One region of the Aeribacillus sp. JST-2 genome, then DNA from elsewhere that is predicted to be linked to it. Evidence: riboswitches for the same ligand, from Rfam matches in the RefSeq annotation. Region 1 holds a riboswitch; each other region holds the start of a gene.
What was found. Region 1 has a riboswitch for thiamine pyrophosphate ahead of thiC (phosphomethylpyrimidine synthase ThiC). Riboswitches for the same ligand answer to the same signal wherever they lie in the genome.
Positions count from the first base shown of each region.

Region 1 (8,220 bases):
TCGTGAAGCGCATCGTAAAGCGGTCTTAAATAAGGGTCCACCTTTTCCTTTAAATCCCCGGGCAAAAATCCTAAATTTTCCCCCGCTTCCACGGCCGGCCTTGTTAAAATGATTTTATGGACATAACCATTTTTTAGAGCATTGACAGCCATAACAACTGCTAAAAATGTTTTACCTGTTCCTGCCGGTCCGATTCCAAAGACCAAATCATGTTTTTTAATGGCATGGATATATTTCCTTTGGCCAAGTGTTTTCACACGAATGGGTTTTCCTTTTGCATTTTTTGCAATTTCTTCATCATAAAGGGAGTCAAACTCATCAATTGTCCCGTTTTTCGCTAATTTAGTCGCATAAAGAACATCTTGTTCCGTAATGGGAATTCCTTTGCGAATGACGGATAGCAGTGCCTTCAAGATGTTTTCCACCAATTCGGCTTTTTCCTTTTCACCGGAAACATAAACTGCCTCGCCGCGTGTTATGATGGATACATTTAATTCTTCTTCAATTCTTTTTAAATGCACATCTTGTATCCCAAATAAGCTAATCGCTTCATGGGGATTTTCTAAACTTTGGCTTATAGTGACTAAATCTTCTGTCATTCTCTAATCTCCCTGAACTCTTTTTGTTTTGACAATGTTTTCAATAACTTGGAAGTGTATTTTCAATCTTACTTTACCATTCTCGACGTTTTCGTGCAAAACTTTTTCGCCCTTTATTTCAATATCTTCGCCAAGTTTTTCGGCTAAATCTCGTTTTCCAGCTGCAATCGCTTTAGATCTTGCCTCATTTATTGTATATTTTCTTTTATAATGTTCGGTTTCCCGGATCGTCTCTCTCTTGTAAAAAACAGGCAATTCCCATTGCAAAATTTTTAATGGGTGTCTGCTTTCCTCGATCACATACTGTTTATACCCTTTTTCCTCATTCCCCCAAAACCCCCAGACCGGAATGGAAATATCTAAAAAGTCAAGAAAATGTTTTGTTTTGGAACGCCCTGTAAACAGTTGAAAAGTGGATGTCAGCGGCACCTCCACTTTTGAAATGTACCAAGTTTCGCCAAATATTTCTCCTTTGGCCGCCACTTTTCGAACAGAGTCTCCTTCTCCTATGATACCGGAAACCAAAATTTGTCCTTTTTTTACAAAATCATGGACATCCACCAATGGTTGTCCTTTTTCAACAAACATTTTTGCGATTACTGCTTTTTTCGCAGCAACCAGATGCTGTGGGCCTGATTGTTTCGTTTTTTCCTCTTGCTTCTTCTCGGCCACTTCCAAATGAAAGGTTGTTCCTTCCGTTTTCACCCCGATCCATGCAATCCCCTCTACTTCGCTTAAAATGCGATTGCGTACCGTTTCATAGCTGGGAGTCAAAAATTGCAATGTTCCTTTTCTTATTCCTATTTTGTCCAATTCTTTTTGAATTAAATGCTTTGTCTTCGGATCTGCTCCTTTTATTTCGATTCCCCAAATCATATTGGATAATAGAAATGTAATGAATACAAAACTTACTGCCCCTGCAACAAAACCGAGATTTTTCCGCGATTTTTTCAAAAGGAACGGCAAACCCTTTCTTTGATGAAAGGTGCATTTACATTCATGTTTCCGAACTGCTTTTCTGAAAGCATGTACATCTTTTAAGCGAATAAAAAATGAAATGGTGCCGTTATCCAGCCTTTTGACATCCAACACCATCATTCCATGCCGCAGGCAATCATTCAGCATCCGTTCGGAATCTCTGCCTTTTGCCAAAACTTGTACAATTCCGGCAAAAAAATAGAACGAGCGATTCTGCATTTTTATCCCCCTACTGATCAAGATAAATGACTTGGTCAATTTTGCCCTCCACAAGCAGCTCTTCGGGCAAAATGGCTTTCATAACAAAATTGCTTCCTTTGATGAGTAGCTGTCCTTGTTTTAGCAAAATTCGAATTTCTTTATCTGTAAATGTCAGCAATCCGCTGTGGTTTTCTATGTAGATGTGCAATGTTCCGATCATCGTAATGCGGGGAAGATCCATCATGACGTCAGCCGGCAGCTGCATTTTTTCTGTCAACAGTCTTTTGATGCGCTGATGCCATTTTTTGCCCATAAGAGAACCCCCCTCATCCTCATATGTATGAGAAAGAAGGGGGGATTAACACCATTATTTTCTGAATTTCGCTTGATACGGCTTTCTGGATCGGGGCTCATCGATAATGACGCTCCATATGATCCCATCTACGGCAGAGCCTTTCGGAAGACGAGAGCGAACGTCCCTTTTAACCATTTTGCCATTCTGTACTTCTCTTGTCGGAACAGCTTTTCTTTCTGTTTTTTCATATAAAGTTTTCGTATTTTTCCATTCTTTTTCTGTTTTCTCTATGATTGTTTTACTTACAGGATGATGGATTATTTTGCGTTTTCCTTGCCGGCTGGATGTTTGTCTATCCTTCGGCTGCTTTTGGGAACGCTTATTTTTTTTGCCCGGGCGTTGTTCTTTTTTGTTTCGTTTTCCGAACAATGTGAAAAGAACAGCGATACTAACTAAAACAACAATAGGATTTTCAAAAAATTCCAACAGTGCACCTCCCTGATCCATTATGCGGTCATTCGTCTTCTTCTCCGGAAGGGTCTTTTGTTATTTTTCCGATTGCATTGCGCATGTTCGTATCAGCAGTAATATTTTTCATATTCATATAATCCATCACTCCGATATTTCCGGATTTTAAAGCTTCGGCCATCGCCAGCGGAACTTTGGCTTCCGCTTCAACTACTTTTGCCCGCATTTCTTCAACGCGTGCGCGCATCTCTTGTTCTCTCGCCACAGCCATCGCCCTGCGCTCTTCTGCTTTAGCTTGCGCAATGTTTTTATCTGCTTCCGCTTGGTCTGTTTGCAAGATGGCGCCAATGTTTTTGCCAATATCAACATCAGCGATGTCAATTGATAAAATTTCAAAAGCTGTTCCAGAATCCAAGCCCTTATTTAATACTGTTTGGGATATCATATCGGGATTTTCAAGCACCTTTTTATGGTCATCGGATGAACCGATTGTGCTGACAATCCCTTCACCAACACGGGCAATGATTGTTTCTTCTCCTGCACCGCCGACCAATCTGTCGATGTTCGCTCTTACCGTAATGCGCGCCTTTGCTTTTACTTCTATTCCATCCATGGCAACACCGGCAATAAATGGAGTCTCAATCACTTTCGGATTCACGCTCATTTGAACCGCTTCCAACACGTCTCTTCCTGCCAAATCAATGGCGGCGCAGCGTTCAAAACTCAGCTCAATGTTTGCCCTTTCGGCAGCGATTAATGCGTTGACAACCCTATCTACATTTCCGCCTGCCAAATAGTGGCTTTCCAATTGATTTGTTGTAACATTTAAACCGGCTTTATGAGCTTTAATCAGCGGATTGATCACTCTGCTTGGAATCACTCTGCGCAGCCTCATGCCAATCAGTGTAAAAATGCTGATTCTCACCCCCGCTGCCAGAGCGGAGATCCAAAGCATAACAGGGACAAAGGAGAATAAAATCGCCAAGAAAATAAGCGCAATCACGATAAGACCCATCATGAGATAAACGGAAGGATCCATTTCTATACCTCCTATTTTTTAGTTGATTTCCCTGACAACAATCCGGGGTCCTTCTGCCTTCACCACTAAAACTTTTTTGCCTTGATCAATATAGGTGCCTTCAGTAACAACATCGAGCCGTTCATTGTCGATCATGACGGTTCCTGAAGGCCGCAATACAGTTAGCGCTACACCTTGTTTGCCGATTAAATCAGTACGGGTTTGATTGGATACATAGCCTTTTTCCGTACTAGTCGAATCTTGTAAAATGATTTTTTTAAACCACTTCATACGTTTTCCTATCACCTTTGACATAATAAATATCGCTAAAAAGGAAACAGATCCCGCAATCAACAAGGAAACGGCCATATGCCCAATGTTTTCAGCTGCAAACAGCAAACTTAAAACCACTAAAATCAACCCGATCGTTCCAGTAATCCCTCCGGGTAAAAAAAATTCCAGGAGAAGGAGCATACTTCCAGCCGCAAACAACATAACAGTTTCCCAGCCTGCCAGACCGGCAATATGATGACCGTAAAAAAACAAAAACAGCGAGGTCAGTCCAATGAAGCCGGGTGCACCGAATCCAGGACGGTATAATTCTAAAATGAGCCCTAAACACCCAAATGATAATAAAACCGGAATGACATATTGGTTTGTTAGAAACTTTGCCATTTTTTCAGAAAGCGTATCATCTGCCTGCAAGTTATTTGCATCCATCAAATCGATGTCGCGATCCGCCATCGCTTCGGCAAAAACAGGCCTTTCGAAGGATTTGACCTCATAAAAAGACGGGAAAACAAAGGACAGAATGAAAAACAGAATGCAAAAAGCAAAAAATTTATTTGGCTTCAGGCCTCTCCCTCCCTTGTTGTGATGAATATTATTACGAGCAAATGTGCAGAAAGTTTCAGAAATCAACGATACTGTAAAAATGCCATGAAACAAAAAAACTATTTTCATTATTTTGACATTATGTTATTATTTAAAAAAACACTATAACCATCTACTAGGGGTGTCCAATTAGCTGGACTGAGAGAAGAACGCGTCTAAAGTTCTTCAACCCTTTGAACCTGATCTGGATGATGCCAGCGTAGGGAAGTAGGTAGCGGGAGTTTTTGTATTGCCTTCTTTGTCTATATTGAATCGATCGGGTTTGCGCTAAAGCGAACCCGTTTTTATTTTTAACATCTCCCCTCCTATTCTCTATGCACATCTTCAGATAAAAAATGGAGGAGGAGAAAAAATGAAACATTATTTCGATGACATGCAGTTCCCAGCAAGCAAAAAAATTTATGTGACTGGATCAAGACCCGACATTCGCGTTCCGATGCGGGAAATTCAATTAACTCCCACGAAAACGGAAGCGGGAACATTTGAAAATGAACCTATAAAAGTTTACGACACGAGCGGCCCCTACACAGATCCTGATTTTCAAGCAGATATTCATAAAGGGTTGCCGGCTGTGCGCAAACAGTGGATTTTAGACCGTCATGATGTTGTGGAATATGATGGGCGCCAGGTAAAGCCGGAAGATAATGGATTCCGCAAGGAGGAAGATCAAAATATTACCACACCTTTTCATCGAAAGCCTTTCAAAGCCAAAAAAGGTGCTGTCGTTACACAAATGCACTATGCAAAAAAAGGGATCATCACCCCTGAGATGGAGTTTGTGGCCATTCGTGAAAACATGGATCCTGAATTTGTTCGTCAAGAAGTTGCCGCCGGCAGGGCCATCATCCCGTCCAATATTAATCACCCGGAAAGTGAACCGATGATCATCGGCCGGAATTTTCATGTAAAAATTAATGCCAACATCGGCAATTCAGCTGTAACATCGTCAATCGAAGAAGAAGTTGAGAAGATGCTTTGGGCCATTCGCTGGGGTGCTGATACGATCATGGATCTCTCAACAGGGAAAAATATTCATGCAACAAGAGAATTTATCATCCGCTACTCGCCCGTACCGGTTGGAACCGTTCCGATTTACCAAGCGCTCGAAAAAGTTAATGGCGTTGCTGAAGAGTTAACATGGGAAATCTACCGCGACACATTAATCGAACAAGCAGAACAAGGCGTCGATTATTTTACCATCCATGCCGGCGTGCTGCTTCATTATATACCTTTGACAGTCAATCGGACGACCGGAATCGTTTCCCGCGGCGGTTCGATCATGGCGCAGTGGTGTCTCGCGCATCATCAAGAAAACTTTTTATACACCCATTTTGAAGAAATTTGCGAAATTTTAAAAACATATGATATTGCCGTTTCATTAGGTGACGGTTTGCGTCCTGGATCTATTCGGGATGCCAATGATGAAGCGCAATTTGCCGAATTGAAAACGCTCGGTGAATTGACGGAAATCGCCTGGAAACATGATGTCCAAGTTATGATTGAAGGTCCTGGACACATTCCAATGCATAAAATTAAGGAAAATGTTGATTTGGAAAATGAAATTTGCAAAGGGGCTCCTTTTTATACCCTCGGTCCGTTGACAACCGATATTGCCCCAGGCTATGATCATATTACTTCGGCCATTGGAGCAGCAATGATCGGCTGGTACGGAACGGCCATGCTATGTTATGTAACTCCGAAAGAGCATTTAGGTCTCCCAAATAAAGAAGATGTGCGCCAAGGTGTTGTTGCCTATAAAATTGCAGCCCATGCCGCAGATTTGGCAAAAGGGCATCCAGGCGCCCAAATAAGGGATGATGCTTTGTCAAAGGCGCGTTTTGAATTTCGCTGGAACGACCAATTTAACCTTTCACTCGATCCGGAACGGGCACGCGATTACCATGACGAAACTTTGCCGGCTGACGGAGCGAAAATCGCCCATTTTTGTTCGATGTGCGGTCCAAAATTTTGCTCCATGAAAATTTCCCACAATTTGAGAAAAATGGCCGGTCAAAGTGATTCTGATATCGTTCAGGAAGGTTTGAAGCAAAAAGCAAAAGAATTTGTAGAGGGCGGATCATCCCTTTATCGATAATTGATTTCCAAACAAATTTTTTCCTGGAAGCTTATTTGGCTTCCAGGAGCTATTCCTTCATTAAACGTTTGATCAATCCAGCCGGTTCGAGAGGAGATAAACTTTTATGATATTCCTCCACTTTTGTTAAAAAGTCTGATAATTGTTTGGAATGCAGCACACGAAGAATGGAAGGAGAAATTTTTGTTTCCTCTTGCCAATGTTTAAAATCAAACACCATTCCAAATTTTTTTAATTTCTCAAAATTGATTTCTTCCTGCCCCGGAAGAGTATGGTACACAAAAATGGGGAGCTTTTTGTACAAACATTCGCTGACTGTCGCGCCCCCCGGTTTCGTCATTATAAAATCGACGCGATTATACAAATCGTTCATCTGCTCTCTTGAAGAAATATATGATAACGGGGTAATTCTCGGGTTGTTTTGTTTGATTAATCGCTCATACAGCTTTTTGTTTTTGCCGCAAAGCACAAAATAATGGATGTCATCATCACGTCTGATTTTTTCCGTAATCATTTCTAAAGAACCGATGCCTGTGCTGCCCCCGGAAATTAACCCGCAGTGAAAACGCATGCCGCGCAAACGATCTTCTTCTTTTGTAAATTTTGGATGGACAGGAATGCCTGTCACAAATATTTGCTCTTCTTTGACCCCTTTTTCCCGTAAATAATCCTTCATATATGAATGAGCGACGAAATGATAGTCAATTTCTTTTTTGCCCCAAAGATGATGAATAAAATAGTCTGTGTACACATTGATCACAGGGATGTTCATTTGAAACGATGCTTTCAGCCTGGCAAGCAAGTAGGAAGGGAGAGCATGTGTGCAAACAATCATTCTCGGATGAAAATCATCAATGATCTTTTTTAAATGTCGGAGAAAAAGTGCCTCATAATGGAAAAACCTCTTTGCGTACTTTCGATCAGCAAGCACAGACCGGCTGTACATATGGCTATATGATTTAGGAAACCGGCCAATCCATTGCAAATAAAAGGAAGAAATCACCCTTTCCATCTTTCCAAATTTTGATGACAGGAGATCCATTTTTTCGCAATGAATGTCTGGGTCAAGCTGTAGCAACCCATCCATTAAAGCATCAGCTGTTTGATGGTGGCCTGAAGGGATATTTAAAAATGGAAGAAACAAAACGTTTTTCATATCGCTCACCTATGTTACAGATCGAATTCTTTAAAAGTTTTTGTTATTTTTCAGCAGCTATTCGGTAAAAATCCTTTTTTTTCTATAAATAAAAGCAATTTTATGCTGAAAACTTAAATTGTAAGGAGTTTCAAAAGAGAAGGGTGGTGCAAATGGGGAGGCTAAGTTATTGTTTTTTTGTATTTTGGAGTCTATTGGATCCTATTTATTACCTTTGTACGCGGCTTGAATATGTCAAAGATAAAGATCATAACCGCAGCATTTTCCGAGTTCGATTAACAAAATATAAGGGAAGGGAAATTCTTCTTTCGGATGGCACAATCATCAAAAAAAATGATCTTCTCTTAAAAATTCATCTTCATAACGTCTGCTTGTTGAAAGAACTGAATCGATTGGAAAGTGAAATTAAGAAAGGGAGATACATTTACAACAAGGTTCAAAAGGATTTGCCTAACATTGTAAAATATTTGCGGGATCATAAAGAATTTGGAAATATAAAAGGAATTATCGGAATTA
Region 1 covers NZ_JBVVUU010000003.1:144,491-152,710, forward strand. The annotation lists gene AC0KTX_RS02995 (PhoH family protein) at 1-599, opposite strand, end outside; gene yqfD (sporulation protein YqfD) at 603-1,796, opposite strand; gene yqfC (sporulation protein YqfC) at 1,807-2,091, opposite strand; gene AC0KTX_RS03010 (hypothetical protein) at 2,146-2,559, opposite strand; gene floA (flotillin-like protein FloA) at 2,588-3,580, opposite strand; gene AC0KTX_RS03020 (NfeD family protein) at 3,599-4,303, opposite strand; TPP riboswitch at 4,561-4,676, shown strand; gene thiC (phosphomethylpyrimidine synthase ThiC) at 4,806-6,548, shown strand; gene AC0KTX_RS03030 (MGDG synthase family glycosyltransferase) at 6,598-7,704, opposite strand; gene AC0KTX_RS03035 (YkoP family protein) at 7,857-8,220, shown strand, end outside.

Region 2 (8,220 bases), on a different contig from region 1:
ATTATATAAAATTGACTAAAATTTAAAATTCTTATATAATGATGAACTGATGAAGATTATATTTCAAGGTTATAAAGGAGACTAGTTGTTTCCTTTGAAAAAAATTAATGGAGGGATACATAATGGCAGAACGTATGGTTGGAAAACAAGCTCCACGCTTTGAAATGGATGCTGTATTGCCAAACAAAGAGTTCGGAAAAGTAAGTTTGGAAGAAATTATGAAGCAAGGAAAATGGACAGTTCTATTCTTTTATCCAATGGACTTCACATTCGTTTGTCCGACTGAAATTACGGCAATGTCTGACCGTTATGAAGAATTCGAAGATCTTGATGCAGAAGTAATTGGTGTATCAACTGATACCATTCATACACACTTAGCATGGATTAAAACTCCACGTGAAGAAAATGGATTAGGCGATATTAAATATCCGCTTGCGGCTGACACAAATCACCAAGTTTCCAAAGACTATGGTGTACTAATTGAAGAAGAAGGTGTAGCTCTCCGCGGATTGTTCATCATCAACCCAGAAGGCGAACTTCAATATCAAACGGTATTCCATAACAACATTGGCCGCGATGTTGATGAAACATTGCGCGTATTACAAGCGCTGCAAACAGGTGGACTTTGCCCTGCAAACTGGAAACCTGGCCAAGCAACACTGAACGTATAATGTTGAAAAGGCCTAGCGGATTGTTAGGCCTTTTTTCAATCGATCAACAGGGAGGTAAAATGATGAAGCTGCGTGAACCAATGCCTGAGTTGACTGGGGCAACAGCATGGCTGAACGGAGAAGTAACGAAAGAGCAGCTGATTGGAGAAAAACCTACATTAATTCATTTTTGGTCTATCAGCTGCCACTTATGCAAAGAAGCCATGCCGAAAGTAAACGAATTTCGTGACCAATATAAAGATAAATTAAACGTTGTAGCAGTGCATATGCCGCGATCTGAAAAAGATTTAAACATCGATGATGTCAAAAAAGTAGCGGAAGAACACGGCATTACTCAACCGATCTTCGTTGACAATGAGCATAAACTAACAGACGCTTTCCAAAATCAATATGTACCTGCTTACTATGTTTTTGATAAAAATGGTGTGCTGCGCCACTTCCAAGCGGGTGGAAGCGGGATGAAAATGCTTGAAAAGCGGGTAAACCGCGTTTTAGCTGAATCTGAAAATGCTGAGTAAAAACCATCTGCAATGTGCAGGTGGTTTTTTTGGGAACAGAAGAGCAATAGAGCGATTGGGGGGCTTTCATTCGACCTCTAGAAAGCTTTGGAGTTCTAACCGGACGCTTAATTGTGCACCCGGTTTTTTTATTGTTTGACAACAGGAAAAGAAACTGATAAACTGAATTCAGATCAACTGACCAAAAAACTGTTTTGGTCATATAGTTAAATTTGTTGCTTGTTAGGTAGCGGACAAGGAAAAAGAGTAAATTGTACTGCACCCTTTTTTATATTTGCCAAAAAGCGTAACTTACCTATTTTGAATGAAACTTGACAAAGAGGAATTTCTAAATCGGTTTAAAAAATGCTTGTTGGATTGTCAGCAGGATAATCCTTTTTTCATCCAAAAGATTGACCGATTGAGGAAAATAGTCAATGGTTTTGAGGAGGATGGAGAAACATGCCGCTTCTTTTGAAAGAATGGTTGAGCATTATAAAAAATAAAAAACTGGCTATCGCTTTAGCAGCTCTTTTATTTATTCCCATTCTTTATTCCGGTGTTTATTTATATGCTTTTTGGGATCCGTATGGGAAGCTGGACAATCTCCCAGTTGCAGTCGTTAATCATGATCAAGGTGCTGAATACGAAGGGAAAACATTGCACATAGGCGATGATTTTGTTGAAAATTTAAAAACGAACGATGAATTTGACTGGCATTTCGTAAGCGGAAAGGAGGCGCAAAAAGGGTTAAAGAATCGCCAATATTACATGGCGATTGAAATACCGGAAAATTTTTCTGAAAACGCGACAACTTTGCTTGAAGATGAAAAACGTCCTTTAAAGCTATCGTATTGGACGAATGAAGGTTATAACTATTTATCAAGTAAAATCAATGAGACCGCCATTCAAAAAATAAAAGAAGAGATCGGCAATGAAATAAGTGAAACATATGCGGAATCGATGTTTGCCAATATGAAAAATCTATCTGATGGCTTGCAGGAAGCAAGTAATGGAGCTGCAAAAATACATGATGGGGCAAACAAAATTCACGATGGTTCGGCCCAATTAAAAGAAAAATTAAAATTATTATCTCAAGGAGCTTTAACATTTTCAACAAGTGCCAGCAAAGCTGCAGATGGCGGCCAGCAGCTTGCTCTTGGTGCAACAAATCTTAGCAATGGACTTTCCCGATTGCAGGCGGGAGGAGATCAATTGCTTGAAGGCGCCGACAAAGCAAAAGCTGGGACGGCTCAATTGCAAAATGGGCTGAAACAGTCGCTTGAAGGAAGCAAGGCATTAAAAGAAAACTCGGCTAAACTTACAGAAGGAACAGACCAACTTTATTCGGAAACAACCAACATGGTAAATCGTTTATCACAAATGGCACAAGGGATGAACAAGGCGTCGGAAGGAAGCAAACAATTGTCGGCCGGATTGGAAAAACTGGATCAAGAGGTCGGACAGCTTCAATCCTTCCTTGTTCAACTGCAAAATCTTCCGCCGGACGTTCAGCGGCAGCTCGGCGTTGATGGAGGGGAATGGAAAAAATTACAAAACTCCGTTCACCAGTTAGCGGAAGGAAGCAAACAGCTGTCGCAAAATATGGAAACATTATCGAATGGCGCTGCTGCACTTTCAGAAAGAGGAAAAGAACTTCCAAACGCATTAAAAACATTGCAAAGCGGCCAGTTGGAATTAACCAATGGTTTAGCGACTTTCGCTAGCGGCCAACAACAGCTTTTAAATGGTGCAGCTGAAATATATGATGGCCAAGTTCAGCTGTCACAGGGTTTGAAAACTTTTTCTGAAAAACTAGGTGAAGCAAATAGCGGAGCAGCTAAACTTGCCAGCGGCAGCAAAGAGCTTGCCAGCGGTTTAATGCAATTGGACGGAGGTTCCTCAAGTCTCCAGAAAGGCGCAGCAAAAATAGCTGAAGGTGCAGAAAGTCTTGATGAAGGGACGAAAGATTTAGCTTCAGGTACAGGAGAGATGTCGGAAAAATTGGCAGAAGCGGCCGACAAAACAAAAGGTGTAAATGGGAATGACCAAACTTATGAAATGATGGCAAGTCCGGTAAAGACGGATGAGCATAAGATAGATTATGTGCCGAATTATGGCACGGGTTTTGCCCCTTACTTTTTATCTTTAGGGTTGTGGGTTGGAGCGCTGATGCTGACGATCATTTATCCTCTGCGAAAGCCGGCTGATCAGCCAAAATCCGCATTCTCTTGGTTTGTCAGCAAATTCGCAACTTTATTTTTCATAGCTGCATTGCAAGCCGTGATTGCCGATTCTATTTTGCTATTTGGTTTAGGACTTAAAGTTGAAAGCTTGCCTGCATTTTATCTATTTTCTGTTTTGACAAGCATTACATTCATGGCCATCATTCAATTTTTAACAACCTCCATGGCCGATCCGGGAAGATTTATTGCGGTCATTTTGCTGATTTTGCAACTAGTTTCCAGCGGTGGGACGTATCCGATTGAACTTGTTCCCGATTTCTTTCAACAGATCGGAAAATGGCTGCCGATGACGCATTCGGTTTCCGGATTTAAGGCCGTGATTTCAACGGGTGATATGCCTTATTTACGAAACGAAGCGCTAATCTTAGCAATCTTTTTCACTTTGTTTTTGCTCCTTTTAGTTGTTCTTTTTATAGCTTTGTTCCATAAACAATTTGCACAACATAACGATTCCACAGCTTCCGGGGCTGTCCGATAAGTTCCTAAAACGAAGCCAGAGAGAAAAACAACTCGTTTTTCTCCACTGGCTTTTGTATTTTTTCGATTTTTTCTGAAAATATAGGAGCTCCAAAAAGTCAGTATCTTTTTGGACAGCCACAATTAAAAAAGGATTAGAGTAGTTTCCTTTATCCTTTTTGATTTTTTCTGTAAATTGCAGCAGATATTGCAGTTAAAAGAACAATTATAAATCCAATGACTAATACTGAATTTTTTATAGTGTCGTCTTTAATCGTGAAGCAGCTAACAGAGATTACATTTAAAACCCAAGAATGCTGTTATATCAACATTCTCTTTTTTTATTTGCGAACAATAAACATCTAAAATGGACTTTTTTTTGATCGTTCCGGGGAAGAGGCCAAAAAATCACTGTTTTCGATGCCCTAAGAAATGTTTCCCGGAAAAATGAAGCGCTGTTTCTTTCAGCGAAGACTTTTCATTTTTGATTTTCGCAAAAATGGCTTACAGATTTTCAATTTTTGCTAATATAAAAACATGTTTTTCTTCTCGAATTTTTGATCCATATTCGCTATAATTAAATTTGCTTTATTTTGAAAGAGAAGGAGATTGGGAAGGTTGACAAAGCAGCCGACAAATCTTGTGATAACCTTATTGAAAGTGCTCATTGCAGTGGTTGTTGTATTGGTTCTTTTTTATTTCATCGCCTTTAATGATGTCCTAGTCCGTTTTTTAACCTTGCTAATGAACGGATGTTTAGTCGTTCTCGTATTTCTTTTGTATCGAAAAATGGATCGGATTGGACCGGTCAATAAAGAGGGGAAAAAGGAGTTTGTTCAAAGCGATTGGATCAACGAGACGGAAATGATGAAAAAAGAACAGCAGTTAAATAAATTGGAGCTAGATAAAACACAATTATTGGAGGAGCTTTTGACGAGAGCGAATATCGGTGAAGAAGAAAAACAAATGTACCGACTTCGAATTCGCGAAAAGGAGAATGAAGCTTCCAAGTTGAAACAAGAGCTTGTGCTTATGAAAGACAGAGTTGCTCACTTGTTGTTGAAAAGAGATCCGGAGATGGAACGAATTGTTCAGATCCTCGGGGCAGAATTTATTTTAAACAGTTCGTTTGACGAACTCAACCAGAAGTTTCAACAGGTGCACATACAACTGTCTGATGAGGCGATCCGCCATTTGCAAAGAGAGAATTATATTGATGAACATCTCCAGTTTACGAGGATCGGCTATCGAGAACTGCTCAAGACGGCTAAAAGATGACGCAACCAGCTTGTCATTTTGCAAACGATATGATTTAATGTAATAAAATCAAAATTTCATAGAATTATCAACCACTAGGGGAGCCGAAAGGCTGAGAAAGGCGTGTGCCTTGACCCTTTGAACCTGATCTAGATCATACTAGCGTAGGGAAGTGGTGCAGTAATATCGAAACCTGTCTATGGGTTTTGTATATACTTGCCCGTTCCCTTATATTGGGAACGGGCTTTTTGCATTACAAGGCTGGTTGGCAAACCATTTTTCAAAACAAAATGTTAAGAAAGGGGAGACAACGTGTTACAAACGTTATTTCAGCAAATTGATGAAAGGGAAGAAGAACTTCTGAATCTTCTAAAAACACTCGTATCGTTTGAAACGCCGAGCCCTCCGGCAAGAAATGCAAAAGAGGCTCAAAAGTATGTCGCCTCATATTTGGAAGACATCGGCTTTTCCATTGATCAATGGGATTTATATGAACAAGATCCAGTCGTAGTAGGAACGAAAAAAGGAAAAGATCCAGAAAATTACCACAGTTTAATTATTAACGGGCATATTGATGTCGCTTCAATCGAAGAGGGAGAAGAATGGTTAACGCCTCCTTTTGAGGCAACGGTTAAAGGGGATTACATATACGGACGCGGTGTAGCGGATATGAAAGGGGGAATGGCTGCCAGTCTGTTTGCATTAAAGCTGCTGCAAGAAAACGGTATTGAGCCGGGAGGGGATATCATTTTTCAGTCCGTTGTCGGAGAAGAAGTAGGCGAAGCAGGAACAAAATCGTGCTGCGACCGGGGATATCGAGCTGATTTTGCCATCGTTGTCGATTCAAGCAACTGTGAAATACAAGGGCAAGGCGGGGTGATCACGGGCTGGATTACGATTGAAAGCCCCGAGACATTTCACGATGGCACGAGAAGACAAATGATTCATGCCGGCGGGAAGCTTTTTGGGGCAAGCGCGATTGAAAAAATGATGAAAATTATTGAAGGACTGCGAGAGCTTGAACAGCATTGGGCAGTGATGAAAACGAGCAAAGGCTTTCCGCCTGGTTCTGCCACAATTAATCCTGCAGTGATTGAAGGTGGAAGGCACGCCGCTTTTGTGGCCGATAAATGTTCCCTTTGGATTACCGTTCATTATTACCCGGAAGAGCATTATGTAGAGGTGATCCGGGAAATTGAAGAACATATCCATCATGTTGCAATGGCTGATCCATGGCTTCGGAAATATCCTCCGAAATTTAAATGGGGCGGCACATCGATGATTGAAGATCGAGGAGAAATTTTCCCAGCTTTTTCATATGACGAACATTCACTCGGAGTGAAAACATTACAAAAAGCACATAAACTGGCATTTAATGAGGAAGCAAAGCTGACGATGTCCCCTACTGTGACAGACGGCGGCTGGCTGAGTGAAGCGGGAATTCCCGTCGTTTTATATGGACCGGGCACGCTTGAAGATGCACACTCGGTGAATGAAAAGCTGTCCATCCCCCAATTAAAAACATTTACAAAATCGCTGATCGCGTTTTTATTTGATTGGTATCAGAAAAAACGATGACAATTACAAAAGCTGCGAAAGGGGTAATTCAAATGTTTACAGACCGATTGTATAAAACTGCAAAACCGATTTGGGAAGCGAGTTACCATCATCCGTTTGTTCAAGGAATCGGCAATGGGACGCTGGATATCGACAAATTTCGCTTTTTTATGGAGCAGGATTATCTTTATTTAATCGAATACTGCCGCCTGTTTGCCCTTGGAAGCTTAAAGGCTCACAATCTTCAAACAATGACAGTTTTTGCTGATCTTCTACATTCGACGTTAAAAGTGGAAATGGATTTGCATCGTCAATACGCTGAAAGAATAGGAATAGAGAAGGAAAAATTAGAACAAGTTCAGCCTGCTGCTACAACCGTTGCATATACGAGCTATATGTTAAATGTGTCGCAGCGAGGATCATTGGCAGAACTGGTTGCCGCAGTCCTTCCATGTACATGGAGCTATTATGAAATCGGCACACGCTTACATGAGATTCCTGGTGCCAGTGAACATGAGTTTTACGGCGAGTGGGTAAAAATGTACGCATCAACAGAATTCGGTGAATTGGCAAAATGGCTGAAAGATTTAATGAATGAGCTTGCAGAAGGAAAACGGGAAGAAGAATTGAAATGGCTGGAAGATATTTTTGTCACAACGAGCAAATACGAATATATGTTTTGGGAAATGTCTGAACGAAAAGAAATGTGGCCAATCGAAATCAATTCTTAATATAGGAGAGAATGAACATGAAATTTACTGAAAAAATTCGAACAAAAGCAGATCCGATATGGCAGGCCAGCTTCGATCATCCATTTGTAAAAGGTATTGCTGATGGGAGTTTGCCGCTTGAATGTTTTCGTTATTACGTTTTACAAGATTCGTATTATTTAAGCCATTTTGCAAAAGTGCAATCGTATGGAGCGGCAAAAGCAAACGATTTATATACGACATCGCGAATGGCTCAGCATGCACAAGGAACATTTGAAGCGGAATTATCTCTTCATGAAACATTTGCCAAACAGCTGGGAATCACAGAGGAGGAGAAGGCGAATTTTAAGCCGGCCCCAACGGCGTACGCCTATACTTCCCATTTATATCGCGCGGCGATCAACGGTCACTTAGGCGATATTATTGCTGCAATACTTCCGTGCTATTGGCTATATTACGAAATTGGCGAAAAATTAAAAGATGCGAAGCCAAAAGAACCGATTTATCAACAATGGATTGCGGCTTATGGGGGCGATTGGTTTAAGCAGCTTGTCGAAGAACAAATTGACAGGCTGGATGAAATCGCACAACAAACGATAGAAGCCGATCTAAAAAGAATGGAAGAGCATTTTATCATCAGCAGTCAATATGAATTAGCGTTTTGGGAAATGGCTTACCGTTTAGAAAAATGGGAAGTGGAACCAAAAATCAGTCAATAAAGGAGTTTGATCATAATGAAAGGATTAAAACTGACAGACATTCTAGTAACAATTGTTATTTCGATCGTTTTTGGAATTGTTTATAAACTATGGGGACCGCTTTACTA
Region 2 covers NZ_JBVVUU010000019.1:32,918-41,137, forward strand. The annotation lists gene AC0KTX_RS10900 (peroxiredoxin) at 123-671, shown strand; gene AC0KTX_RS10905 (TlpA family protein disulfide reductase) at 734-1,189, shown strand; gene AC0KTX_RS10910 (YhgE/Pip family protein) at 1,631-3,892, shown strand; gene AC0KTX_RS10915 (hypothetical protein) at 4,489-5,148, shown strand; TPP riboswitch at 5,215-5,315, shown strand; gene AC0KTX_RS10920 (acetylornithine deacetylase) at 5,440-6,705, shown strand; gene tenA (thiaminase II) at 6,738-7,415, shown strand; gene tenA (thiaminase II) at 7,433-8,113, shown strand; gene AC0KTX_RS10935 (ECF transporter S component) at 8,129-8,220, shown strand, end outside.
Region 2: it holds a riboswitch for thiamine pyrophosphate, as region 1 does, so the genes downstream of both, AC0KTX_RS10920 (acetylornithine deacetylase) here and thiC (phosphomethylpyrimidine synthase ThiC) in region 1, are expected to answer to the same signal.

Region 3 (8,220 bases), on a different contig from region 1:
ATGTCCGCCACATTTTGCAAGCTGGCGAGGAAGTGCTCGTCCTTTTTCCTGATGAAAAAAGAAGCACTTCGATGCTGCCTGAAAAAGTGGATTTTAAAATTGTATATGAAGACGAGCATTGTCTTGTTGTTAACAAACCGCCGTTTTTAAACACGATTCCATCGAGGGAGCATCCGACAGGAAGTTTGGCGAACGGTCTTTTATACTACTATGATCAAAAAGGGGAAAACTATACCGTTCATATTGTCAACAGACTTGATCGGGATACGTCAGGATTGATGCTTGTAGCAAAGCATAGGTACAGCCACTCCCTTTTTGCCGGCGAGCAGCGAACAGGAACGGTCAAACGTGTTTACAATGCCATTGTCCATGGAATCGTTGAGAAGGATCAAGGGACGGTTAATGCGCCGATTTCAAGGAAAGAAGGAAGCATTATTGAGCGGACAGTAAGGGAAGATGGACAAGAAGCTGTCACGCATTATCGGGTTTTGGAACGTTTTTCTGACAAAACATTGGTCGAACTGCATCTCGAGACAGGCAGAACACATCAAATTCGAGTGCATATGGCATTTATCGGCCATCCGCTATTGGGGGATACTCTATATGGCGGCGAAAAAAAAGAGATTGACCGTCAAGCCCTTCATAGCCGGCAACTTTCCTTTTTTCATCCTGTTTTCAAACAGAGGATGGAATTTCGGTGCAAGCTTCCGTCAGATATGGAAAAAATATTGAAGCATGCGCGTTAAAAGTGCATGCTTTTGTTTATGGAAAATATACGACAAAAACCGTCTGATTTGTTAATATAGAAAAACATACTATAACATTTGTCCGTTGATGTCGGAAAGGAGGAGGATTGGATGGTGGAAAAGTCAGCCCTATGGGAAAATATGATTCATCATCTGAAAGAAGAAAATTTGGATGAATTCCGCTCGTATTTTTTCGAACTTCATCCTTATGATCGGGCAAAATTCTTTTTGAAATTAGATCAAACGGATAGAATGCACGTATACCATTTCCTTTCTCCTGAAGAAATGGCTTCTGTTTTTGAAAACGTAAAGGAAGATAAAAAAAGGCTTCATATGTTATTGAATGAGATGGATCCGGCTTTTGCCGCAAAAATGTTTGAGCACATGAATGTGGATGATGCGGTGGATGTGCTAAATGAGCTGAGCAAAGACCAAGTGGCGAGCTACTTGGCGATAATGGATGTACAGGTGGCGAAAAGCATTCGCGAACTTCTAAACTATGAACAATTTACGGCCGGAAGCATCATGACGACTGAATTCATCTCGATTCGGGCCAATCAGACGGTTCGTTCGGTCATGGAAAAATTGCGAAAAGAGGCTCCGGATGCAGAAACAATTTACTATTTATATGTAACGGATGAAGAAAAGCATCTGGCCGGAGTTCTCTCACTAAGAGATTTAATTGTGCATGAAGATGAGACGATAATTGCCGATATCATGAAAAAGAATGTTTATTCCGTCTCTGTAGGCGATGATCAGGAAGAAGCCGCACGAAAAATGAAGGATTACAATTTTTTAGCTCTTCCCGTTGTCGATTTTCAAAACCATCTTCTCGGCATCGTGACAGTTGATGATATCATTGATGTACTTGATGAAGAAGCTTCTGATGACTATTCAAAACTGGCTGCGGTTTCCGATGTCGATTCTTACGATTACAACTCTATTTCGGCCGCAAGGAAACGGCTGCCATGGCTCATCATTTTGCTCTTTTTGGGGATGTTGACAGCCAGTTTAATTGGCCGATTTGAAGAAACGCTGAACAAAGTGGCTGCTTTAGCGCTATTTATTCCTTTAATAGCGGGGATGGCCGGGAATACAGGAACGCAAAGTTTAGCGGTCGCAGTCAGAAGACTGGCGACAGAAGACGGCGCCTCTGAGAAGGTTTGGAAAATCGTGTTGAAAGAAGCAGGCACAGGCGTTATTACAGGAACGGTTTGCGGAGTTGTTGTGGCACTGATTATTTTCGTTTGGAAGCAGGAGTTATTTCTTGGATTGTTAGTCGGCATTTCTATTTTGGCCACATTAACTGTTGCAACGATTGCGGGGGCGTTGATTCCTCTTATTATGCACCGGCTGCATATTGATCCTGCCGTGGCCTCTGGTCCATTTATTACGACAATCAACGATATGATTAGTATCCTCATCTACTTTGGAATGGCAACTATGTTCATGAATTATTTATGATAGCATTTGAAAAAAGGAGGCGGATGATTTGGAGAACCATGCTGTAACTTCATTAGTCATTGTTCTTGTAGCAGCTTTTTTGACGCCGATTTTGCTGCACCGTTTCAGGCTTTCGTTTATACCTGTTGTTGTGGCCGAAATTATAATGGGATTAATCATTGGAAAAAGCGGGTTAAATCTTGTTGAACAAGATGTATGGCTTGCTACTCTTTCGACTCTGGGGTTTATTTTCCTCATGTTTTTAAGCGGGCTTGAAATCGATTTTTCCGTTTTTGCGAAAGGAAAGCAAAAAGAAAAACTGGCAAACGGGAAGGACGCTCCCAACACATTTTTCGCTGCGTCCGTCATCTTTGCAGGCATCTTTATTGTTTCATTGCTTTTGTCCTACTTGTTTATGTGGCTTGGTTTCATTCAAAACGCTTTCTATATGACCCTCGTGATTTCAACGATTTCTCTAGGTGTTGTTGTTCCAACATTAAAAGATGCGCAAATTATGAAATCAAACATCGGCCAGATTATTTTGCTTGTTGCCGTTATTGCTGACTTAGCCACGATGATTTTGCTGGCGGTGTTTGTTTCCTTAAACAGCGGCGGTGAAAACAGGACTTGGCTATTGCTTCTTTTGTTTGCGGCAGGGGTCGTTTTATTTTTTATCGGCAAACGATTCAAAAGCCGCTCCTTTATTGAAACCATGTCGAAAGGAACCATTCAAATAGGAACAAGAGCCGTTTTTACGCTCATCCTTGTTCTTGTCGGTCTTTCCGAAACACTCGGAGCCGAGAATATTTTAGGAGCTTTTCTCGCCGGAGTGCTTGTTTCCCTTCTCTCGCCAAATCCAGATATGGTGCAAAAACTTGATTCCTTTGGCTACGGTTTTTTGATTCCGATCTTTTTTGTTATGATCGGTGTCGATTTAAACCTATGGGAACTGATCAAAGACCCGCAATTATTGATTTTAATCCCTTTGCTTTTTTTAGCATTATTTATTTCAAAAATCCTGCCGGTGTTTATTTTGAGAAATTGGTATGACACGAAAACAACGGTCGCTTCGGCCTTTTTGTTAACGTCCACTTTATCGCTCGTGATTGCCGCTGCCGAAATCGGGGTGAAAATCGGCATCATCAATGATGGAATGGCCGATGCATTAATTTTAGTAGCGGTTTTGACAAGCATCGTTTATCCGATCGGTTTTCAAAAACTTTTCCCTAAGAAGCTTGCTGAGCAGCCAAAGCTGAAAGTGGCGTTTATCGGCGCCAATCAAATGACACTGCCTGTCACAAGGGAATTAGATAAACATTTATATGAAACAACGGTCTATCATACACAGCAAGATAAAATTGATAAGGTGATAGCTCAATCGCTTTTTAAAATTGAAGAATTGGAAGACTACCGCTTAGAAACTTTAGAGGCCCGCAAGGTATTTGATGCAGATATTCTTGTCGTAGCGACTGGCAAAGAAAAAAGAAATGCAGAAATAGCAGCATTTGCCAAAGAATACGGCGTCAAACGGGTCATCGCCAGTGTTTCTTCTCCTGAATTGGATGAAGCGTTGAAGGAAAAAGACATTGATGTATTCTCTGTCATGCTGTCGACAAAAACGCTCCTTAGAGCCTTAATCGAAACGCCAAGTATAATGAAAATATTGACGGACAATGATTCCATCCTTTATCAAATCAACATGAACAACTATAAGTATGATGGAACAAAAATCCGTCATTTCCCGTTCATAGGCGATTGTATTTTCGTCCGTATTTTCCGCGGCAAAGATTCCATCGTCCCTCATGGCGATACGGAGCTGAAAACCGGGGATCGGCTGATTGTAACCGGATCGCGCGAATATGTGAACGAGTTGAAGCAGGAATTACAATTTGGTGAATAATCTTTTAAAAGAAAACATCTTATGATAACATGAAACTATGAAAATAAAATCATTACCAATGATCCACTAGGGGAGCCTTGTTGAAAGGCTGAGATTAAAGTGCAGACTTTAAGACCCTTTGAACCTGATCTGGGTGATGCCAGCGTAGGGAAGTGGAAGAGGGAAAAATGAACAAGTGTCAAAACAATCCCGCCGCCACTTTCCAATAAGGAAAGTGGTTTTTTATGTGGAAAGGAATGAATGCATTGGAGCTCCATGCAGTGACTGATGGTTCAAAATCGGTTGAACAACTTGCCGATATAATTTTATCTATTTCCGCTTCTGTTGATTATGTACATATTCGTGAAAAAGAAAAAAAAGCGGGTGAGATCATCCGCCTGATCGAGCTCCTGATAAAAAGCGGATTTCCCAATCAAAAGCTTGTGATCAATGACAGGCTCGATGTAGCCCTAGTGACGGGCATCCGCAATGTGCATCTTCCGGGGCGCGGGATCCCCGTTCAAAAAGTCAAAGGTGCTTTTCCGGACATCAGAACAGGAGTGAGTGTTCATTCATTGGAAGAGGCGGTAACAGCTGAGAAAGATGGAGCCGATTATATCATGTTCGGGCACATCTTCCAAACGAACTGCAAAAAGGGAAAGGCTCCGAAGGGAGTTGATGTGCTAAGGAAAATTACCGAATGCGTCAAAATACCGGTCATTGCAATCGGAGGAATTGAGCCGGGGAATATTAAGCAAGTGTTAGAACAAAGAGCGGCTGGAGCGGCTGTCATGTCATACATTTTTTCTAGCAGCGATCCTGAAAATGCCGCCAAGCTGCTGAGGAGAGGAGAGAAAGCAAGTGAAGGCTTTTGATGTCGGTATTGTCGGCGGAGGAATCATCGGGCAAGGAATAGCTTACCAACTGGCGAAGGAAGGGTTAAAAGTCGCCGTTTTTGAAGGGGGAACCATCGGCGGAAAAGCAACGTCTGCTGCAGCCGGAATGCTTGGCGCACATTCAGAAAATGAAGAAAGAGATATTTTTTATGAATTGTGTTTAGAAAGCCGAAATTTATATGAAACTCTTTCAGCAGAATTAATGGAGCAAACCGGCATTGACATTGAACTTATCAATGAAGGCATGTACCGCTTGGCTTTCACGGAGGAAGAAGCGGTTGAATTACAAAAACTGGCTGAGACAAATGTGGAGTTTGAATTTCATCCCCGAGAATATGCTTTCGAGAATGAACCAAGTTTATCAAAATCAATCAAAGGCGCTCTTTGGCTGAAGGGCGACGGTCAAGTGAAAGGATCGTCTGTTTGCCATGCCTTTCTGAAAGGCGCTCAAAAATTTGGTGCGAAAGTTTTTGAACAATGTCCTGTCATTGAAATAAAAAAAGAAGCCGGCGGATACAAGATTTCCACTCCTTCTGGATCATTTTTATCCAATAAAGTTATCGTGGCAAGCGGGGTATGGAGCGGTATTTTTTTTGAACAATTGGGATTAAACAATCCAATGAAGCCGGTGAAAGGGGAATGTTTTGCCGTCAAACCGAAAAAGATTATCATCAAGAAAACCTTGTTTTACGATCACTGCTACATTGTTCCGAAAAAGGACGGAAAGGTCATTATCGGAGCGACATCATATGAAAATGATTGGGATGCAAATCCAACTGTGAAAGGAATTTCTGGATTGATGACGAAAGTGCAAAAGCTTATTCCGTCCATAGGGGATGAGCCGATCGTTGATGCGTGGTCATCGCTGCGGCCGCAAACAGAAGACAGCTGGCCGTATTTTGGTGAGCACCCCGAATATAACGGAATCTATTTTGCCACCGGTCATTATCGGAACGGCATTTTGCTCGCACCGATCACTAGTTTAATCATGAAAGATATAATTTTGAACACGAAGAAGTATCAACGTTTTCTCAACGCTTTTTCATTAAATAGACTTTGTTCAGGCGCAAAGGGGAGGTGATGGTCTGTGAAGCTCCGCATAAACGGCCAGCAGATGGAAGTGCAAAACGATATTCAAAATGTTCAAGATTTGCTGGCCTCTTTTCAATTGCAAGACCGCATCTTAGTTGTGGAATTAAATGGGGAAATTGTTTCGAAAGAACAATACAGCACCCAAAGCATCCATGATGGGGATCAAGTGGAAATAGTCCATTTTGTTGGGGGAGGATGATATAATATGTTGAAAATAGGAAATAAAACATTTCAATCAAGATTGCTGCTGGGAACGGGGAAATATCCGTCATTAGAAATCCAAAAAAAAGCGGTCGAGGTATCTGAAGCGGAAATTTTGACGTTTGCCGTTAGAAGAATGAATATTTTTGACTCTTCGCAGCCAAATTTTTTAGAGCAGCTCGATTTATCGAAATATACACTGCTTCCCAATACAGCCGGGGCGAAAACGGCAGAGGAAGCGGTAAGAATCGCCAAACTCGCTAAAGCTTCGGGATTATGTGATATGATTAAAGTAGAAGTGATCGGTTGTGACAAAACGCTGCTGCCAGATCCAGTCGAGACATTAAAAGCATCTGAAATCTTGCTTAAAGAAGGATTCATTGTTCTTCCGTACACATCGGATGACGTTGTTCTTGCCAAGAAGCTGGAAGAATTGGGTGTTCATGCGATTATGCCCGGAGCATCCCCGATCGGATCAGGCCAAGGCATCATCAACCCGCTTAATTTATCATTTATTATTGAGCAAGCGAACATTCCGGTCATTGTCGATGCCGGTGTCGGCTCACCGGCTGATTGTGCATTGGCAATGGAAATGGGAGCCGATGGAGTGTTATTAAATACGGCGGTTGCAGGCGCTAAAGACCCGGTGAAAATGGCCAGGGCGATGAAACTGGCGATTGAAGCTGGAAGACTAGGATATGAAGCTGGCCGGATTCCGAAAAAACGGTATGCTTCTGCCAGCAGCCCAACGGAAGGAATGCTGACAACATAATGGAGCGGTACTCTCGTCAAAGATTGTTTTCCCCTATTGGTGATGAAGGTCAAAAAAATTTATTAAACAGCCATGTCTTCTTGGTCGGAGCAGGTGCGCTAGGCTGCGCCGCCAGCGAAATGCTGGCTCGTGCAGGAGTAGGCAAAATGACGATTATTGACAGGGATTATGTTGATTGGAGCAATTTAGGTCGGCAGCAGCTTTTTACAGAAGAAGATGCAAAACAGAAACTGCCAAAAGCAGTAGCCGCCAAAAAGCATTTAGAAACCGTTAATTCGGATATTTCCATTGAAGCAATTGTCGGTGATTTTTCCGTTCAGTTTGAGGAAAGACTAAGAGAAGTTGATCTGATCATTGATGGAACGGATAATTTCGAAACTCGTTTTCTCATTAACGATTTGGCGATGAAGCACCGTATCCCATGGATATACGGAGCTTGCGTGAGAAGCTACGGAATGACCGCTTCGATTGTTCCAGGGGAAACGCCGTGTTTGCGATGCTTGCTTCAGGCCATTCCTTCCGACGGAATGACATGCGACACCGTCGGCATCATCAGCCCAGCTGTGCAAATGACTGCTTCTTATCAAGTGGCGGATGCGTTAAAATATTTGGTCAGCGGGGAGATGTCCAAACAGCTTGTTTCATTTGATGTTTGGTCGAGGGAGCATTCTATCGTCAAAATAGAAAAATTAAAAAAAGCAGACTGCCCTTCTTGCGGCAAACATCCGACATATCCTTATTTGTCAATTGAACAAGGACTGAAAACCGCGGTTTTATGCGGACGAAATACGGTGCAAATTCGCCCGCAGCAAAACCAATTGATTTCATTTGCTGAGATTGTCAAGCGCCTGAAGCCGATTGTAAAAAATTTAAAAGGCAACGATTATTTAATTTCTTTTGACATTGATCAACATCGGGTCGTTCTCTTTCAGGACGGTCGGGCGCTCATTCACGGCACGAAAGAGGTTGATAAAGCAAAATCGATTTATCAACGTTATATCGGGGCTTAAACGGAGGTATGATGATGACAATAGCAAAAGCGTTGACAATCGCTGGTTCCGACTCTGGCGGCGGCGCCGGCATTCAGGCAGATTTAAAAACTTTTCAAGAACTTGACGTATTTGGCATGAGCGCCATCACTGCCATTACCGCACAAAACACGTTGGGTGTTCATGGGGTGTACCCGGTTCC
Region 3 covers NZ_JBVVUU010000005.1:81,458-89,677, reverse strand. The annotation lists gene AC0KTX_RS04505 (RluA family pseudouridine synthase) at 1-746, shown strand, start outside; gene mgtE (magnesium transporter) at 858-2,210, shown strand; gene AC0KTX_RS04495 (monovalent cation:proton antiporter family protein) at 2,239-4,089, shown strand; TPP riboswitch at 4,148-4,257, shown strand; gene tenI (thiazole tautomerase TenI) at 4,314-4,943, shown strand; gene thiO (glycine oxidase ThiO) at 4,930-6,045, shown strand; gene thiS (sulfur carrier protein ThiS) at 6,052-6,255, shown strand; gene AC0KTX_RS04475 (thiazole synthase) at 6,262-7,029, shown strand; gene AC0KTX_RS04470 (ThiF family adenylyltransferase) at 7,026-8,039, shown strand; gene thiD (bifunctional hydroxymethylpyrimidine kinase/phosphomethylpyrimidine kinase) at 8,054-8,220, shown strand, end outside.
Region 3: it holds a riboswitch for thiamine pyrophosphate, as region 1 does, so the genes downstream of both, tenI (thiazole tautomerase TenI) here and thiC (phosphomethylpyrimidine synthase ThiC) in region 1, are expected to answer to the same signal.